3 regions of the Streptomyces sp. CA-250714 genome follow, and region 3 is predicted to be linked to each of the others. Evidence: predicted binding sites of a transcription regulator. Region 3 holds the regulator's gene; each other region holds the start of a gene.
What was found. The regulator HspR, encoded in region 3, represses chaperone genes until heat shock. The targets are predictions, from matches to a motif close to TTGAGNNNNNNNNNCTCAA.

Region 1: dnaK (molecular chaperone DnaK) is a predicted target of HspR. The motif match lies at 1,225-1,243, and genes of this name have one in related genera.
Region 2: lon (endopeptidase La) is a predicted target of HspR. The motif match lies at 1,795-1,813, and genes of this name have one in related genera.

Annotation. Positions count from the first base shown of each region.
Region 1 covers NZ_JBNJMI010000002.1:1,244,975-1,250,561, reverse strand. Annotated here, with positions in the region: gene ACQEU8_RS24515 (phosphocholine-specific phospholipase C) at 1-260, shown strand, start outside; gene ACQEU8_RS24510 (L,D-transpeptidase family protein) at 452-1,192, shown strand; gene dnaK (molecular chaperone DnaK) at 1,343-3,235, shown strand; gene ACQEU8_RS24500 (hypothetical protein) at 3,522-3,803, opposite strand; gene ACQEU8_RS24495 (cytochrome P450) at 3,994-5,340, opposite strand; gene ACQEU8_RS24490 (selina-4(15),7(11)-diene synthase) at 5,378-5,587, opposite strand, start outside.
Region 2 covers NZ_JBNJMI010000001.1:2,685,285-2,690,871, reverse strand. Annotated here, with positions in the region: gene ACQEU8_RS11805 (response regulator transcription factor) at 1-767, opposite strand, end outside; gene ACQEU8_RS11800 (spermidine synthase) at 838-1,536, opposite strand; gene lon (endopeptidase La) at 1,836-4,322, shown strand; gene ACQEU8_RS11790 (lysozyme) at 4,572-5,525, opposite strand.
Region 3 covers NZ_JBNJMI010000001.1:3,846,763-3,852,349, reverse strand. Annotated here, with positions in the region: gene dnaK (molecular chaperone DnaK) at 1-1,285, shown strand, start outside; gene grpE (nucleotide exchange factor GrpE) at 1,282-2,022, shown strand; gene dnaJ (molecular chaperone DnaJ) at 2,050-3,243, shown strand; gene ACQEU8_RS17175 (heat shock protein transcriptional repressor HspR) at 3,245-3,718, shown strand; gene ACQEU8_RS17170 (D-alanyl-D-alanine carboxypeptidase family protein) at 3,850-4,758, opposite strand; gene clpB (ATP-dependent chaperone ClpB) at 4,947-5,587, shown strand, end outside.

The DNA.
Region 1 (5,587 bases), on a different contig from region 3:
GCGACATCGAGCTGACCTTCACCAACGCGGGCGACACCGACTGCGCTCTCACAGTGGCCAACGCCTACGGCGGAGCCAAGGAGACCCACAAGGTACGTGCGGGTGCCACGGTCGTGCGCACGGTGAGCCTGCGGGAGAGCAAGCGCTGGTACGACCTGACCGTCACCTCCGACGCCGACACCGGCTGGCAGCGCCGACTCGCCGGTCACGTCGAGACCGGTGAGCCCGGCGTCAGCGACCCGGCCACACTGACGGACTGACACCTCGCCGCCCGGCCCCACCCGGAACCGCTCCGGGTGGGGCCAGCGCGTGACCGGACACCGGGGAGGGCGGGGGAAGGCGCGTGACTGGACACCGGGAGGGCGGGGGAAGGCGGAACCTGGTGCGGCGGTCCGGTGAATAGCGGGGGGTTCCGCGCTGCGTCGGCGGCACCGGGGGCACATGCTCGTGCATGGCAGCGAAGAATTTCCTCCTCCCCACGCGCAAGGCACAGGTGCCCGCCCTCGCGCTGCTGTTGCTGCTCGGACTCGCCGAAGCCGTCCCCTCCCAGGCGCTCACCCCGCAGCCGGCGGGGGAGGGCTCGGCCCAGGTGGAAGCGAGGTGCTCCACCAGGGCCGGCCCGCAGCAGCGGGAGGTCGAGAGATATCTCGGGCTCCCGGTGGACGGCAAGCAGTCGCCGCGGGACTGCGCGGCGATCCGGCAGTTCCAGGAGCAGGAGGGCGTGCTGCCGGCGGACGGCTACGCGTCCCCCGCCACCTATCGGGCGCTGTACGCGCGCTGGGCGGCGGGGCACCCCGAGAAGCTGCTGGCCGACAGGCACTGTCCGCCGGCCCGCGGCAGGGTGGCCTGTCTCGACCTGACCCACCAGGTGATGTGGCTGCTCAAGGGGCGCAAGGTCGTCCTCCGCGCGATGCCCGCCCGCAGCGGCGCCCGGGGGTACGAGACCCGCACCGGACGGTTCCGCATCCTGCGCCGGGTGCGGCACGACTACTCGGCCGAGTACCGCCAGCAGATGCCGTTCAGCCAGTACTTCAGCCGCGGCCAGGCCTTTCACGGTACGCAGAAGAACATCTACAGCCCGCCGGGCTCCCACGGCTGCGTCAACCTCCGCTACGACGACGCGGAGAACCTGTGGAGGTGGATGCGGATCGGCGACACGGTCCGTATCTGGGGCCGCAAACCGGCGGTGTGAGGGCGGGGCCGGGAAGTGTGCCGTCCCGCCACTTGACAGTGAGCGACTCAACTTTTATGCAAGAAGAAGGGGCAGCCGACTGTCCGGGTAGCCGCTTCGTGCTCGGCGGCAACGGCGGCAACGGTGGGAACGCAGGAGAGGAGAGTTGAGGTGGCACGCGCAGTCGGTATCGATCTCGGTACGACCAACTCGGTGGTCTCCGTCCTGGAGGGTGGCGAGCCCACCGTCGTCACGAACGCGGAGGGTGCCAGGACGACGCCGTCGGTGGTCGCGTTCGCCAAGGGCGGCGAGGTGCTGGTGGGGGAGGTCGCCAAGCGGCAGGCCGTGACCAATGTGGAGCGCACGGCACGCTCGGTGAAGCGGCACGTGGGGGAGTCGGACTGGCGGTTCCCGGCGTCCGGCAGCGTGGACGGCAAGCAGTACACCGCGCAGGAGATCTCGGCGCGGGTGCTGCAGAAGCTCAAGCGGGACGCGGAAGCGTTCCTCGGGGACGAGGTGACGGACGCCGTCATCACCGTGCCCGCCTACTTCAACGACTCCCAGCGCACCGCCACCAAGGAGGCGGGCGAGATCGCCGGGCTGAACGTCCTGCGGATCATCAACGAGCCGACCTCCGCCGCGCTGGCCTACGGGCTGGACAAGGAGAACGACCAGACGGTCCTCGTCTTCGACCTGGGCGGTGGAACCTTCGACGTCTCGCTGCTGGAGATCGGCGAGGGCGTCGTCGAGGTGAAGTCCACCTCCGGCGACACCCACCTGGGCGGCGACGACTGGGACCAGCGGATCGTCGATCACCTGGCGAAGCAGTTCAAGAACAACTACGGCGTCGATCTGTCCCAGGACAAGATGGCGGTGCAGCGGCTGCGTGAGGCGGCCGAGAAGGCCAAGATCGAACTGTCCGCCACGACCGAGACGACGATCAACCTGCCGTACATCACCGCGTCCGCCGAGGGTCCGCTGCATCTCGACGAGAAGCTCACCCGGGCCCAGTTCGAACAGCTGACCGCGGATCTGCTGGAACGGTGCGAAGGCCCGTTCCACAGCGCGGTACGGGACGCGGGGATCGACATCTCCGACGTCGATCACGTGATCCTGGTCGGCGGCTCGACCCGGATGCCCGCGGTGACGGACCTGGTGAAGAAGCTCACCGGCAAGGAACCGCACAAGGGCGTCAACCCGGACGAGGTCGTCGCGATCGGTGCCGGCCTGCAGGCCGGTGTGCTCAAGGGCGAGGTCAAGGACGTCCTGCTGCTGGACGTCACCCCGCTGTCCCTCGGCATCGAGACCAAGGGCGGCGTGATGACCAAGCTGATCGAGCGGAACACCACCATCCCCACCCGGCGCTCGGAGATCTTCACCACCGCCGAGGACAACCAGCCCTCGGTGAATGTGCAGGTCTTCCAGGGCGAGCGGGAGATCGCGGCGTACAACAAGAAGCTCGGCATGTTCGAGCTCACCGGGCTCCCGCCGGCCCCGCGCGGAGTGCCGCAGATCGAGGTCACCTTCGACATCGACGCCAACGGCATCATGCACGTCTCCGCCAAGGACCAGGGCACGGGCAGGGAACAGAAGATGCAGGTCACCGGCGGCTCCAGCCTGCCGAAGGACGAGATCGACCGGATGATGCGGGAGGCCGAGCAGCACGCCGACGAGGACCGCCGGCGGCGCGAGGCGGCCGAGACCCGCAACCAGGCCGAGGCCCTCGTCCACCAGACCGAGAGGTTCCTCGCCGAGAACGAGGACAAGGTCCCCGCGGACACCAGGTCCGAGGTCGAAGCAGCGGTCGGGGACCTCAAGGAGAAGCTGAAGGCGGAGTCCGCCGGCGGCGCCGACGGCGACAACACCGCGGCGATCCGTGCCGCCGCGGAGCGCGTCAGCGCGGTCAGCCAGAAGCTGGGCCAGGCGATGTACGCGGGCGCGGGCGCCCAGCCTGGCGCCGCCCCGGGCCCGGACGGTGCGGGTCCCGCCGGTGCGGGCACCGGCGGGGAGGAGGATGTCGTCGATGCGGAGATCGTCGACGACGAGAAGCGCGGTTCGGACTGATGCGCCGGTGAGGGGGTGCCCCTGCCCGTTGTTTGCGGGGTGCGGGCGGGTTGTGGTTGCTCGCGCAGTTCCCCGCGCCCCTTCGGGGCGCGTCCCCCTTCCCCTGCGCTGCGCTTGGGAGGTCTGCGCCCTGGGGGTACCTCCCGGACGGAGTCTGGGGGAGCAGGGTGGGCAAGCGCAGCCTCCCATGCCGGATTTGCGTATGCTGCCGGTCACAGCGGTTCCCCGGCACTTGCCCTGCCGGGGAACCGCTGCTGTGCGGGGCCGAACCGCCGCTGTGTCAGGCCTAGTCCACCGCGACGAAGCCGAAGGGCCTGTCGCCCGGGCTGCCGTAGTAGTCACCGGTGACGATGATCGCCTGCTCGGTCGTCACCTCGGCGACATGGGTGTTGTCGACGTAGTTCCAGTCGCCGCCCAGAATCGTGACGGTCACGGTGGGGGGCTCGATGAAATCGCCGTTGAACAGAATGGCGTACTTCCCGGTCCCCATCTTCAGGACCTTGAAATCCCGCCCGGCGGTGCGGTGCCCGTCGGCGCTGACGTTGCCGCGGATGAGCCGCTGAATCACGACGTTCTCCTTTCCACACGGAAATGTAGAGGTCAGTCCGTCGTGTACATGCCCGTCAGGCGCCCGCTGGATCATGCCGGAACGAGCGACCACCCGCGCGAGTGACACATTCGCACTGGGCGAGCGTGTGCAGGCCGGCCTCCGGCTCGGTCGGCCGTCGGCGAACTGCCGACGGCCGACCGAGCCGCCGTCAGGCCGCTCTGGGCACCGCACGCATCGGCAGCCGGTCGGGGTGGGCCACCGCCGAGGCCACCTCCCGTACGGAGTGGCCCGGGAGCGGCTCCAGTCGCCAGCGGGCCAGGACGGTGGCCAGCGTGATGACGATCTCCGTCCAGGCGAAACCGTCCCCGATGCACTTCCGGTTGCCCGCACCGAACGGGATATAGCCCTCCCGCGGCCGGTCCCGGCTGCGGTCCGGGAGCCAGCGGTCCGGATCGAACCGCTCCGGGTCCTCGTACAGCCGGGGGTCGCGGTGCAGCGCGTAGAGGCTGAACGCGATCTCCGTGCCGACCGGTAGCTCGGCGCCGCCGAGTTCGATCGGGGTGGCGACGCGGCGCATCAGCAGCGGGACGGAGTGCATCCGGGAGACCTCGCGCAGCACGCGGTCGGTGTACTCCAGCTTGGGGAGGTCCTCGAAGGTGACGGGCCGGTCCCCGACGACGGAGCTGAGCTCGGCGAGGAGGCGCTCCTCGACCTCGGGGTGGGCGGCCAGCTCGTGGAAGGTCCAGGAGAGGGTCGAGGCGGTGGTCTCCGTGCCGGCGAACATGATGGCGACCAGTTCGTCGCGCACCTCGCGGTCGCTGAGCGCTTCTCCCGTGTCGCTGTCGCGCGCAGCGAGCAGGGTGGACAGCAGGTCGTTGACCTCGGGGTCGCCGTGCTCGCGGGAGGCGGCGACGACCTCGTCGATGACCTTGCGCAGCCGGAAGGCCGCCTTGTCGAACTGCCGGTTGGCCGGGATCGGCAGCCGGTCCAGGAGTCTCGGTGTCACGGCGCGCAGCAGTGCCGTCTTCAGCAGGATCGGCACGTCCCTGCGGACGGCCACGGAGGCGGGGCGGCTGATGTCGGTGGAGAACATGGTCTCGGCGAGCGTCCCGACCGAGAACTCCGCCAACTCCTCGTCCACGGCGATGGTCCCGTACGGGATCCAGGCGTCGGCCATGGCCCGGGCCCGGTCGGCCATCACTCGCGCGTACTCGGCGATCCGTTCCCGGTGGAAGGCCGGCTGCATCAGCCGGCGGTGCGGCCGGTGGATGTGCGAGGGAGCGGTCGGCAACGAGTCCCCGACCAGGACGCGTGCCCGGACGAAGAACCTGCCCTTCTCCACATGGCGTGCCTTGGTGACGAGAAGTTCGTGGATGAGGTCGGCGCTGGTGACGAAGTAGACGGGGAGGGTGCCCACGTCGACCCGGACCAGGTCACCGGCCGATCGGAGGGACTGCATGAAGTCCAGCGGGCGGCGCAGGAGGGGGACGACATGGCCGATCAGGGGCACCCGTCCGGGGGCCCGGGGTATCGCACGCAACGCGGTGCTGCTCACTGAATGCTCCTCTTGACGGCCCTCATGACTGCTGTTGTCAGGCGTAGGAGCGGTGCGGGTGTGCGCTCGCCGCCACGCGGTCGGTGAGGGGGAGATGCGGCACCCCGACCGCCGCGCCACCGTCCAGGGGCCGGCCGGGTTGCGGGGCGACCGGCGCCGGTCCCTCCGGTACGACGTCCCACCACCAGGAGACGGCGGGGATGTCGAGCGGTTCGGTGCTGTCGTCGGTGGGGGTGTCCCGGAACGT
Region 2 (5,587 bases), 1.2 Mb from region 3:
GGCGCCGCCGCACCACCGTCCGGGCCCGGGGTCTCGAGGGCGTATCCGACGCCGTGCACGGTGCGGATACGCTCCGCGCCGATCTTGCGCCGCAGGGCCTTGATGTGACTGTCGACGGTGCGGGTGCCGGAGGCGTCGGCCCAGTCCCACACCTCGGCCAGCAGCTGCTCGCGCGAGAGCACCGCTCGGGGAGAGTGCGCAAGGCACACCAGCAGGTCGAACTCGGTGGGGGTCAGATGCACATCGTCACCGGTGACCCGCACCCGCCGCTGCGCATGGTCGATCTCCAGCTCCCCGAGCCGGAGTATGCCGCTGCGCGGCGTGTGCGCGGCCAGCGTCGCGCGTTCCACCCTGCGCAGCAGTACATGGACCCGGGCCGCGACCTCGCGCATGGAGAACGGTTTGGTCATGTAGTCGTCGGCGCCCACACCGAGGCCGACCAGCATGTCCGTCTCGTCGTCCCGCGCCGTCAGCATCAGCACCGGCACCGGCCGCTGGGCCTGTACCCGGCGGCAGACCTCCAGGCCGTCGAAGCCGGGCAGCATCACATCCAGCACCAGCAAGTCCGGCTGCCATGCCTCGGCGGTGTCCACTGCCGCGGGCCCGTCGCCCGCGGTCTGCACCTGGAAGCCCTCGGCCCGCAGCCGCCGCGCGATGGCGTCGACGATGGTGGGGTCGTCCTCCACGACGAGGATGCGACGCTGGGCGCCCGGGGTGGTCGCGGCAGCAGCGCCGCCAGGTGTCTGAGTGGTGTTCTTCTGGTCCATACGACCCCGCCCCTGTGGCTCTTTCCGGCTTTCCTGGGACAGCAGCGTAAGGGCCTGTTGAGGGCTTCGGCTACGCCGGTCGTGCAGCGAAGTGGACCACGTCGGGGACGCCTCGGGCGACCGGGATCTCATCGGTCCTAACGCGGCAGAATCCCGTATTACTCAGACATCCCTCGAATGTCGGCGACGGTTGCGCCGACCACACGGCAAGCACGCCGCCCGGTGCGAGGGCCTCCCGGCAGGCCGCCAGTCCGGCGGGGGAGTAGAGGGCGGCGTTGTCGTCGGTGACCGTCCAGTCGGGTCCGTTGTCGATGTCCAGGCACAGTGCGTCGAAGCGCCGCCCGGCGGCAGCCGACTCGTGCAGATACGCCACCAGGTCGGCCTCCACCAGCTCGGTACGCGGGTCCGCCTGCGCCTGGCCGCAGACCGCGGAGAGCGGCCCTGTGCGGTGCCAGTCGAGGATCGCGGGCTCCCGCTCGACGACGGTGATCCGCGCCCAGCGCGGCTCACTGGCCGCCTCGGCCAGCGAGAAACCGACCCCCAGACCGCCGATGAGCAGTTGCGGCCGGGCCCTCCCGGCGAGCTCGTCGAGCGCCGCACGCACCAGCAGCCGCTCGGAGCGGCCGTCGGAGGTGTCCATCAGAAAGCACCCGTTGGCGATGATCTCGTAGTGCGGGCCACGCCGCCGCAACACGACCTCGCCGTACGGTCCTTGGCGCCTCTCGACCACGACTGCCGGCTCCGGGACTGCTGAGATCGGGTTCGACATAGGGGGCAGGGTAAGCCGCCCGCCGCCGGGTCGGGGGCGATCGGCGGCGTCGTGCCCGGGTGGGGTCCGCCGGAATGTCCGGGTGCGGCTCCGGCGTTCCGCTGACCCGGCCTTGTCCCTCACCGCCTTGTCCCTCATCGCCTTGTCCCTCACCCGGAACCCCGGCCACCCCTCACCCGGGCTCACCCGGCGGGACGGCGATCGCTGACAGCGAACAGTTGTCCTCGAACCTGGGGAACATACGGAGCCTCAAAAGCATTGAGTGGATATTACTCAACTTGCCTGCCTAGGGAGAGATCATGGCTGCTGAGTCCCTGGAGTCCACACCGCTCACCCTGCCTGTGCTGCCCATCGACGCCGAGGACGGCGTCGTGCTGCCGGGAATGGTGGTGCCGCTGGATCTCTCGGACAGCGATGTGAGGGCCGCCGTCGATGCCGCGAAGTCCGCGGCATCGGACGCGCCGGACGGTGCGAAGCCCCGGGTGCTGCTGGTCCCGCGGGTCGAGGGCAGCTACGCCGAGATCGGCGTCGAGGGCCGGGTGGAGCAGATCGGACGCCTCGCCGACGGCGACCCCGGCGCCCTGATCCGCGGGCTGCGCCGGGTCCGCGTCGGCACCGGCACGACAGGACCCGGAGCCGCACTGTGGGTGGAGGGCACGCCGGTCACCGAAACGGTGCCCGACCCGCTGCCCGGCCAGGTCGCCGAGCAGATGAAGGAGTACAAGGCCCTCATCACCGACTGGCTGCGCAAGCGCGGGGCCTGGCAGGTCGTGGACCGGGTGCAGCAGATCGACGACGTCGGCCAGCTCGCCGACAACGCGGGCTACTCCCCGTTCCTGTCCACCGAGCAGAAGCTGAAGCTGCTGGAGACCACCGCACCCGTCGAGCGGCTGAGGATCGCCACGACCGCCCTGCGCGAGCACCTGGCCGAGCAGGACGTGGCCGAGTCCATCGCCAAGGACGTCCAGGAGGGCGTCGACAAGCAGCAGCGCGAGTTCCTGCTCCGCCGCCAACTCGAAGCCGTCCGCAAGGAACTGGCCGAGCTGAACGGTGACCCGGAGGACGAGAGCGAGGACTACCGCGCCCGCGTCGAGGTAGCCGACCTGCCCGAGGAGGTCAAGAAGGCCGCCCTCAAGGAGGTCGACAAGCTGGAACGCTCCAGCGACCAGTCACCCGAGGGTAGCTGGATCCGCACCTGGCTCGACACCGTCCTGGAGATGCCCTGGAACGAGCGCACCGAGGACGCCTACGACATCTCCGGCGCACAGGGCGTACTGGACGCCGACCACGCCGGGCTCCAGGACGTCAAGGAGCGCATCACCGAGTACCTGGCCGTCCGCAAGCGGCGCGCCGAGCGCGGCCTCGGCGTCGTCGGCGGCCGTCAAACAGACACTGCCGCGCGCAGCGCGTCCACAACGGGTGGTGGTGGGCGACGGGCGGGCGGAGGGGCTGTGCTGGCGCTGACCGGGCCGCCCGGGGTGGGCAAGACCTCGCTCGGTGAGAGCGTCGCCCGCGCGATGGGCCGCAAGTTCGTCCGGGTCGCGCTCGGCGGCGTCCGGGACGAGGCGGAGATCCGCGGCCACCGGCGGACCTACGTCGGCGCCCAGCCCGGCCGTATCGTCCGCGCCATCAAGGAGGCCGGTTCGATGAACCCGGTCGTGCTGCTGGACGAGGTCGACAAGGTCGGCTCCGACTTCCGAGGCGACCCGGCGGCAGCTCTGCTGGAGGTGCTGGACCCGGCGCAGAACCACACCTTCCGGGACCACTACCTGGAGGTCGAGCTGGATCTGTCGGACGTCGTCTTCCTGGCCACCGCCAACGTACTGGAAGCGATCCCGCAGCCGCTGCTCGACCGGATGGAGGTCGTCGAGCTCGACGGATACACCGAGCACGAGAAGATCACCATCGCCCGCGACCATCTGCTGCCCCGCCAGCTCGAACGTGCCGGGCTGGAGAGCGGCGAGGTCACCTTCGACGAGGCGGCACTGCGCAAGCTCGCCGCCGAGTACACCCGCGAGGCGGGCGTCCGCTCCCTGGAGCGGTCGGTCCAGCGGGTGCTGCGCAAGGTCGCGGCCAAGCACCAACTGGACGAGGCCGAGTTGCCCTACACCGTCGGGGTGGACGAGCTGCGCGAGCTGATCGGCCGTCCGCGGCACACCCCCGAGGCCGCACAGGACCCGGCCGAGCGCCGTACGGCGGTGCCGGGCGTGGCCACCGGGCTGGCCGTCACCGGCGCGGGCGGCGACGTGCTCTTCGTCGAGGCGTCGCTGGCCGACCCCGAGACGGGTGCCTCAGGGCTCACCCTGACCGGCCAGCTCGGCGATGTGATGAAGGAGTCCGCGCACATCGCCCTCTCCTATCTGCGCTCGCGCGGCGCGGAGCTGGAGCTGCCGGTCGGCGATCTGAAGGAGCGGGGCATCCATCTGCACGTGCCCGCTGGTGCCGTGCCCAAGGACGGGCCCAGCGCCGGTATCACCATGACGACGGCACTGGCCTCGCTGCTCAGCGGCCGCCAGGTGCGGCCCGAGGTGGCGATGACCGGTGAGGTCTCGCTGACGGGGCGGGTGCTGCCCATCGGCGGCGTCAAGCAGAAGCTCCTGGCGGCGCACCGCGCCGGGGTGACCACGGTGATCATCCCTAAGCGGAACGAGCCCGACCTGGACGACGTTCCGGCGGAGGTGCTGGACGACCTCGACGTCCACCCTGTCTCCGACGTCCGCCAGGTCCTGGAGCTGGCCCTGACGCCCGCCCAGACACCCGCCCGTGAGGCGCCGGTCGCGGCGTGACGGACGCGACCGGCAACAGAGTGGCCCCCACCGGAAGGTGGGGGCCACTCACATGTGAGGGGGGTTGAAAGCACTGCTCAGGGGTGGGTTGCTGGGTTGCGTGGGGGCTGCCCCCATGGCTCTCTGCTGGGAGGGGGCGGCCGCGCGGCCGGGGAGGGGTCAGCCGCCGTTGGCCAGTACCTTCAGCCGGTCCATCGCCCCATTGCTGTGTCGTGTGGGGGGCAACCCCTCCCCCGGCCGGGGGAGGGGTCAGCCGCCGTTGGCCAGAACCTTCAGCCGGTCCATCGCACCGTTGAAGTAGTTGTGGTCGCCCACGGTCGGGCCGGTGGAGGTGTACTGCCAGAAGGTCCAGAAGCCCCAGCCGGCCGGGAGGGTGCCGGGCGAGGAGGCGTAGCGGGCGATCCAGAGCGGGTTCGAGTTGCCGAACGCGCTGCTGTTGCCGGTGCACTGGGTCCACCAGTTCGTGGTCGTGTAGATGACCGCGTCCCGTCCGGTCTTCGCCTTGTAGGTGCTGGTGAAGTCCTTGATCCAGTTCACCATCGCGCTCCGGCTCAGGCCGTAGCAGGTCGCGCCGTAGGGGTTGTACTCGATGTCGAGCACGCCCGGCAGTGTCTTGCCGTCCTTGCTCCAGCCGCCGCCGTTGTTGACGAAGTAGTTGGCCTGGGTGGCCCCGCTGGAGGAGTTGGGCAGTGCGAAGTGGTAGGCGCCCCTGATCATGCCGACGTTGTAGGAGCCGTTGTACTGCTGGGCGAAGTAGGGGTTCTTGTAGCTGGTGCCCTCGGTGGCCTTGGAGTAGGCGAACCGGACCCCGCTGTTCCACAGGGTCGACCAGGCAACGTTGCCCTGGTGGCTGCTGACGTCCACGCCGTGCACCGTCGCGGCCAGGCCCGCGCGCTTCTTGTCGGGCGGAGTACCGTCCGTGGAGTCCGCCTCGTGCATCTGGACACCCGCGCCCATCCAGGCTTCCCCGGGCTTGCCGGGCGCCTTGGGGTTGCCCCGCAGGCCCTCGGTGTCCTTGGCCGAATCCGTGGACTTACCGGACGCGGCGGACGTGGCCGACTTCGTACCGCTGTCCCCGCTGCCGGGAACCGCCGATGCCGCGCCCGGAAGTGCCAGGACGAGCGCGAGAAGGGAGACGAACATCCCGATGACAGCCGCGACTCCGCGTCTGTGTCGGGCCGTACCGGATCTGAAGCTGGGCATCGCTGCCTCCGGAGCCTCGATGGTGGGGGTCTGGTACGTGCGAAGTATTTACTGATGTGGGG
Region 3 (5,587 bases):
CCTCGGTGGTGACGACTGGGACCAGCGCATCGTCGACTACCTGGTCAAGCAGTTCCACTCCGGCCACGGCGTGGACCTGGCCAAGGACAAGATGGCCCTCCAGCGGCTCCGTGAGGCCGCGGAGAAGGCGAAGATCGAGCTGTCCTCGTCCACCGAGACGACGATCAACCTGCCGTACATCACCGCGTCCGCCGAGGGCCCGCTGCATCTGGACGAGAAGCTGACCCGCGCGCAGTTCCAGCAGCTGACCCAGGACCTGCTGGAGCGCTGCAAGACGCCGTTCCACAACGTGATCAAGGACGCGGGCATTCAGCTCAGCGAGATCGATCACGTCGTGCTCGTCGGTGGCTCCACCCGGATGCCCGCCGTCGCGGAGCTCGTCAAGGAGCTGACCGGCGGCAAGGACGCCAACAAGGGTGTGAACCCGGACGAGGTCGTCGCCATCGGTGCGTCTCTCCAGGCGGGTGTGCTCAAGGGTGAGGTCAAGGACGTCCTGCTGCTGGATGTGACTCCGCTGTCCCTCGGTATCGAGACCAAGGGCGGCATCATGACCAAGCTGATCGAGCGCAACACCACGATTCCGACGAAGCGTTCGGAGACCTTCACCACGGCCGAGGACAACCAGCCCTCCGTGCAGATCCAGGTCTTCCAGGGTGAGCGGGAGATCGCGGCGTACAACAAGAAGCTCGGGATGTTCGAGCTGACGGGTCTGCCGCCGGCCCCGCGCAACGTGCCGCAGATCGAGGTCACCTTCGACATCGACGCCAACGGCATCATGCACGTCTCCGCCAAGGACCTGGGGACGGGCAAGGAACAGAAGATGCAGGTCACCGGCGGCTCCAGCCTGCCGAAGGAAGACATCGAGCGCATGATGCGCGAGGCGGAGCAGTACGCCGAGGAGGACCACAAGCGCCGCGAGGCCGCCGAGACGCGGAACCAGGCAGAGCAGCTGGTCTACACGACGGAGAAGTTCCTCAAGGACAACGAGGAGAAGGTCCCCGCCGACACCAAGTCGGAGGTGGAGTCCGCCCTCGAGGACCTGAAGGAGAAGCTCAAGGGCGACGACACCGCGGCGATCCGCGAGGCGTCCGAGAAGGTCGCGGCCACCAGCCAGAAGCTGGGCCAGGCCCTCTACGCCGAGGCGCAGCAGGCCCAGGCCGGCGCTGCCGAGGCCGGTGCCGGTGCGGCCGGCGCGGGTGCGGGCAAGCCCGAGGGCGGCGACGATGACGTCGTCGACGCCGAGATCGTCGACGAGGACCAGAAGCCGAAGGATGGTGCGGCGTGACGGAGGAGACCGCGGGCTTCAAGGAGCCCGACGTTCCCGCCGACGCCGGTGAGCTGACCGATGCCGACCGTGCCGCCGCCGAGCAGGAGGCGGCCGGTGGGACGCCGCCGGCCGGCGAGGCGCAGGGCAGTGAGGCCGAAGTGAGCACGCAGGAGATGCGGGAGGCGGAAGGCGCCGGCCCGGAGCAGGGCGAGGCCGCCGAGGGCGGCCCGGCGACCGAGCTGGAGGCTGCCCGGAAGGCCCTCAACGAGCGCACCCAGGACCTGCAGCGGCTCCAGGCGGAGTTCCAGAACTACCGCCGCAGAGTCGAGCGGGACCGTGCGGCGGTCAAGGAGATCGCCGTCGCGAACCTGCTGACGGAGCTGCTGCCGGTGCTGGACGACATCGGCCGGGCGCGGGACCACGGCGAGCTGGTGGGCGGCTTCAAGTCGGTCGCCGAGTCGCTGGAGATGGTCGCCGCCAAGCTGGGCCTGATGCAGTTCGGCAAGGAGGGCGAGCCCTTCGACCCGACGGTCCATGAGGCGCTGATGCACTCCTACTCTCCGGATGTCACGGAGACGACGTGCGTGCAGATCCTCCAGCCCGGGTACCGAATCGGCGAGCGGACCATCCGTCCCGCACGGGTCGGGGTCGCCGAGCCGCAGCCCGGCGCCGCAGGCGGTACCGGCGGCAAGGGTGAGGCCGGGGCCGAGGCACCGGCGGCTGAAGAGGAGAACGGTGGCCCGGACGAGGGCTGACCGCGTACGGGAGGAGGGACGTCGAGGATGAGTACCAAGGACTTCATCGAGAAGGACTACTACAAGGTCCTCGGCGTCCCCAAGGACGCAACCGAAGCCGAGATCAAGAAGGCGTACCGCAAGCTGGCCCGGGAGAACCACCCGGACGCCAACGCCGGTGACCCCAAGGCCGAGGAGCGCTTCAAGGACGCCTCCGAGGCGTATGACGTGCTCGGTGACCCCAAGCGGCGCAAGGAGTACGACGAGGCGCGCACCCTCTTCGGCAACGGGGGCTTCCGGCCGGGCGGCGGTCCGGGCGGGCCCGGTGGCGCCGGAACGTTCAACTTCGACCTGAGCGATCTGTTCGGCGGCGGCCAGGGCGGCGGCGGTGCCGGCGGTCCTGGCGGGTTCGGCGGCGGGCTCGGCGATGTCTTCGGCGGGCTGTTCAACCGCGGTGGCGCCGGTACCCGCACCCAGCCCAGGCGCGGCCAGGACATCGAGTCCGAGGTGACGCTCAGCTTCACCGAGGCGGTGGACGGGGCCACGGTCCCGCTGCGGATGTCCTCCAGCGCCGCGTGCAAGGAGTGCGCCGGTACGGGGGACAAGAACGGCACCCCGCGGGTGTGCCCCACCTGTGTGGGCACCGGGCAGGTCTCGCGGGGCACGGGCGGCGGCTTCTCGCTGACCGACCCGTGCGTGGACTGCAAGGGCCGCGGGCTGATCGCGCAGGACCCGTGCGACACCTGCAAGGGGTCCGGGCGGGCGACCAGTTCGCGGACGATGCAGGTGCGGATCCCAGCGGGCGTCACCGACGGGCAGCGCATCCGGCTGCGCGGCAAGGGCGCCCCGGGCGAGCGGGGCGGACCCAACGGCGACCTGTATGTCGTCGTGCACGTGGACAAGCACCCGGTGTTCGGGCGCAAGGGCGACAACCTGACGGTCACCGTGCCGGTCACCTTCCCCGAGGCCGCGCTGGGCGGCGAGGTGAAGGTCCCCACGCTCGGCGGCCCACCGGTCATCCTCAAGGTCCCGCCGGGTACGCCGTCCGGGCGCACCATGCGGGCCCGGGGCAAGGGCGCGGTCCGCAAGGACGGAACCCGCGGCGACCTACTGGTGACAGTGGAGGTCGCGGTGCCCAAGAATCTGGACGACAAGGCGAAGGACTCCCTGGAGTCCTACCGGGACGCGACGGCGGGAGAGGATCCGCGGGCCGCGTTGTTCAAGGCAGCGAAGGGAGACTGAGGTGGACGGCCGGGACGGACGCAGACGAGCATTCGCGGCTGGGCGCTCCGCGGCGTACGAGCTGACGGACGAATCTCCGGTCTACGTCATCTCGGTCGCCGCCCAGCTCTCGGGGCTGCATCCGCAGACCCTGCGGCAGTACGACCGGCTGGGGCTGGTCTCGCCCGACCGCACGCCCGGGCGGGGCCGGCGCTACTCGGCGCGGGACATCGAGCAGCTGCGCGAGGTGCAGCGGCTCAGCCAGGACGAGGGCATCAACCTCGCCGGGATCAAGCGGATCATCGAGCTGGAGAACCAGGTCGCGGCGCTTCAGCAGCGGGTGGCGGAGCTGTCCGCGGCGGTTGAGGGCGCCGCGGCGGCGATGCAGCAGCGGGAGGCGCAGGTGCATGCCTCGTATCGGCGCGATTTGGTGCCGTACGAGGATGTGCGCTCCTCCAGCGCCCTGGTGGTCTGGCGCCCCAAACCGAGGGAGTAACCCCTCGGGCTCCTCACCCCGGTTGTGCCCACCCGTTCCGCCTGGGGGTCCCCCCGGCCGGAGGCTGGGGGAGGAACAGATGCCCACAACCGGGGAGGGGCGGGGCTGGGCCCGCAGCGGCCAGTGAGGGCTTACTTCGCGAAGCCGTACGACAGGAGCTTCCTGGCGTCCGTCGCACGTTTGGCGGCGGAGGACGACGCCAGCACGGTGCCGATCACCGTTTTGCCACCGCGCTTGGCGGCGAAGACGAGGCAGTACTTGGCTTCGGGGCCTGAGCCGGTCTTGACGCCGAGGGCACCCGAGTAGCTGCCCAGCAACGGATTGGTGTTGGCCCAGGACATATAGCGGTGGCCACCGCTCTTGGTGACCGTCTTCTGCTTCGTCGAGCGGGTCTTCACGATCGAGCTGAAGGTCGAGTAGCTCATCGCGTTGCGGGCGAGCTTGGTCAGATCGCGCGGGGTGGAGTAGTTGCTGCCCCTGCCGATGCCGTCGAACGAGTCGAAGTGCGTGTTCTTCAGGCCGAGGCTCCTGGCCGTGGAGTTCATCTGGCCGATGAAGGACTTCACCCGCGCCTTGCGGGTGCTGCCCTTGCCGAAGGTGTCGGCGAGCGCGTAGGCGGCGTCGCAGCCCGAGGGCAGCATCAGTCCGTACAGCAGCTGGCGGACGGTGGCCTTGTCGCCGACGATCAGCCGGGCCGAGGAGGCGGTGTTGCGGACGATGTAGTCGCTGTAGGCCTTCCGGATGGTGACCTTGCGGGAGAGGTTGAGGTTCTTCTGCGCCAGCACCACCCGAGCCGTCATGATCTTGGTGGTCGAGCCGGTGGAGCGCCGGGTGTCGGCGCCCTTGGTGTAGAGGCTCTTCCCGGTGCCGCTGTTCATCACATAGCCGCCCCGGGCGGTGATGGACGGTTTCTTCGCCGCGACGGCTGCGGCGGGGGACGCCGTGGCGGCCGGGGCGGCCAGCGCACCCGTCGTCAGCACGGCTCCGGAGGTGAGCATCACCGTGACGACACGGTGGGTGCCAGCAATGCCAATTTTCACTTCGTCAGCTCCAAATGCCGCTTCGGCGCGGCTCGTTGGGCGGGTACCCGGGTCCTGGAGCGGCCGGGAACTAAAGGCGATAGTAGACGTTTTTGCATTGAGCGGAATAGACTCAACTTGTTGCATGCTGTAGGTAGCAAGCGCCGATGGCGGGCGCTACGGACAGCACTGGAGGAGGAGCGCAGGAAGTGGACGCGGAGCTGACCAACAAGAGCCGGGACGCCATCAGCGCGGCCAACGACCGCGCGGTGACCGACGGCCACCCCGACATCACCCCGGCCCATCTGCTCCTCGCCCTGCTCACGGGCGAGGACAACGAGAACATCCAGGACCTGATCGCCGCCGTCGAGGCCGACCAGGCGGCGCTGCGCTCGGGCGCCGAGCGGCAGCTCGCGGGGCTCCCCACCGTGCAGGGGCAGACGGTCAGCCGGCCGCAGGCCGACCGTGACCTGCTCGCCGTGATCGCGGACGCCGCGCAGCGTGCCAAGGACCTCGGCGACAGCTTCGTCTCCACCGAGCACCTGCTGATCGCGCTGGCCGCCAAGGGCGGGGCCGTCGCCGAGCTGCTGAAGCAGCAGGGCGCCGACGACAAGAGGCTGCTGGACGCCTTCAACGGGCAGCGCGGCAGCAGGCGCATCACCAACCCGGACCCCGAGGGCACCTACAAGGCCCTGGAGAAGTTCGGCACCGACCTGACCGCAGCGGCCCGCGACGGCAAGCTGGACCCGGTCATCGGCCGGGACCAGGAGATCCGCCGCGTGGTGCAGGTGCTCTCCCGTCGTACGAAGAACAACCCCGTCCTCATCGGCGAGCCAGGCGTCGGCAAGAC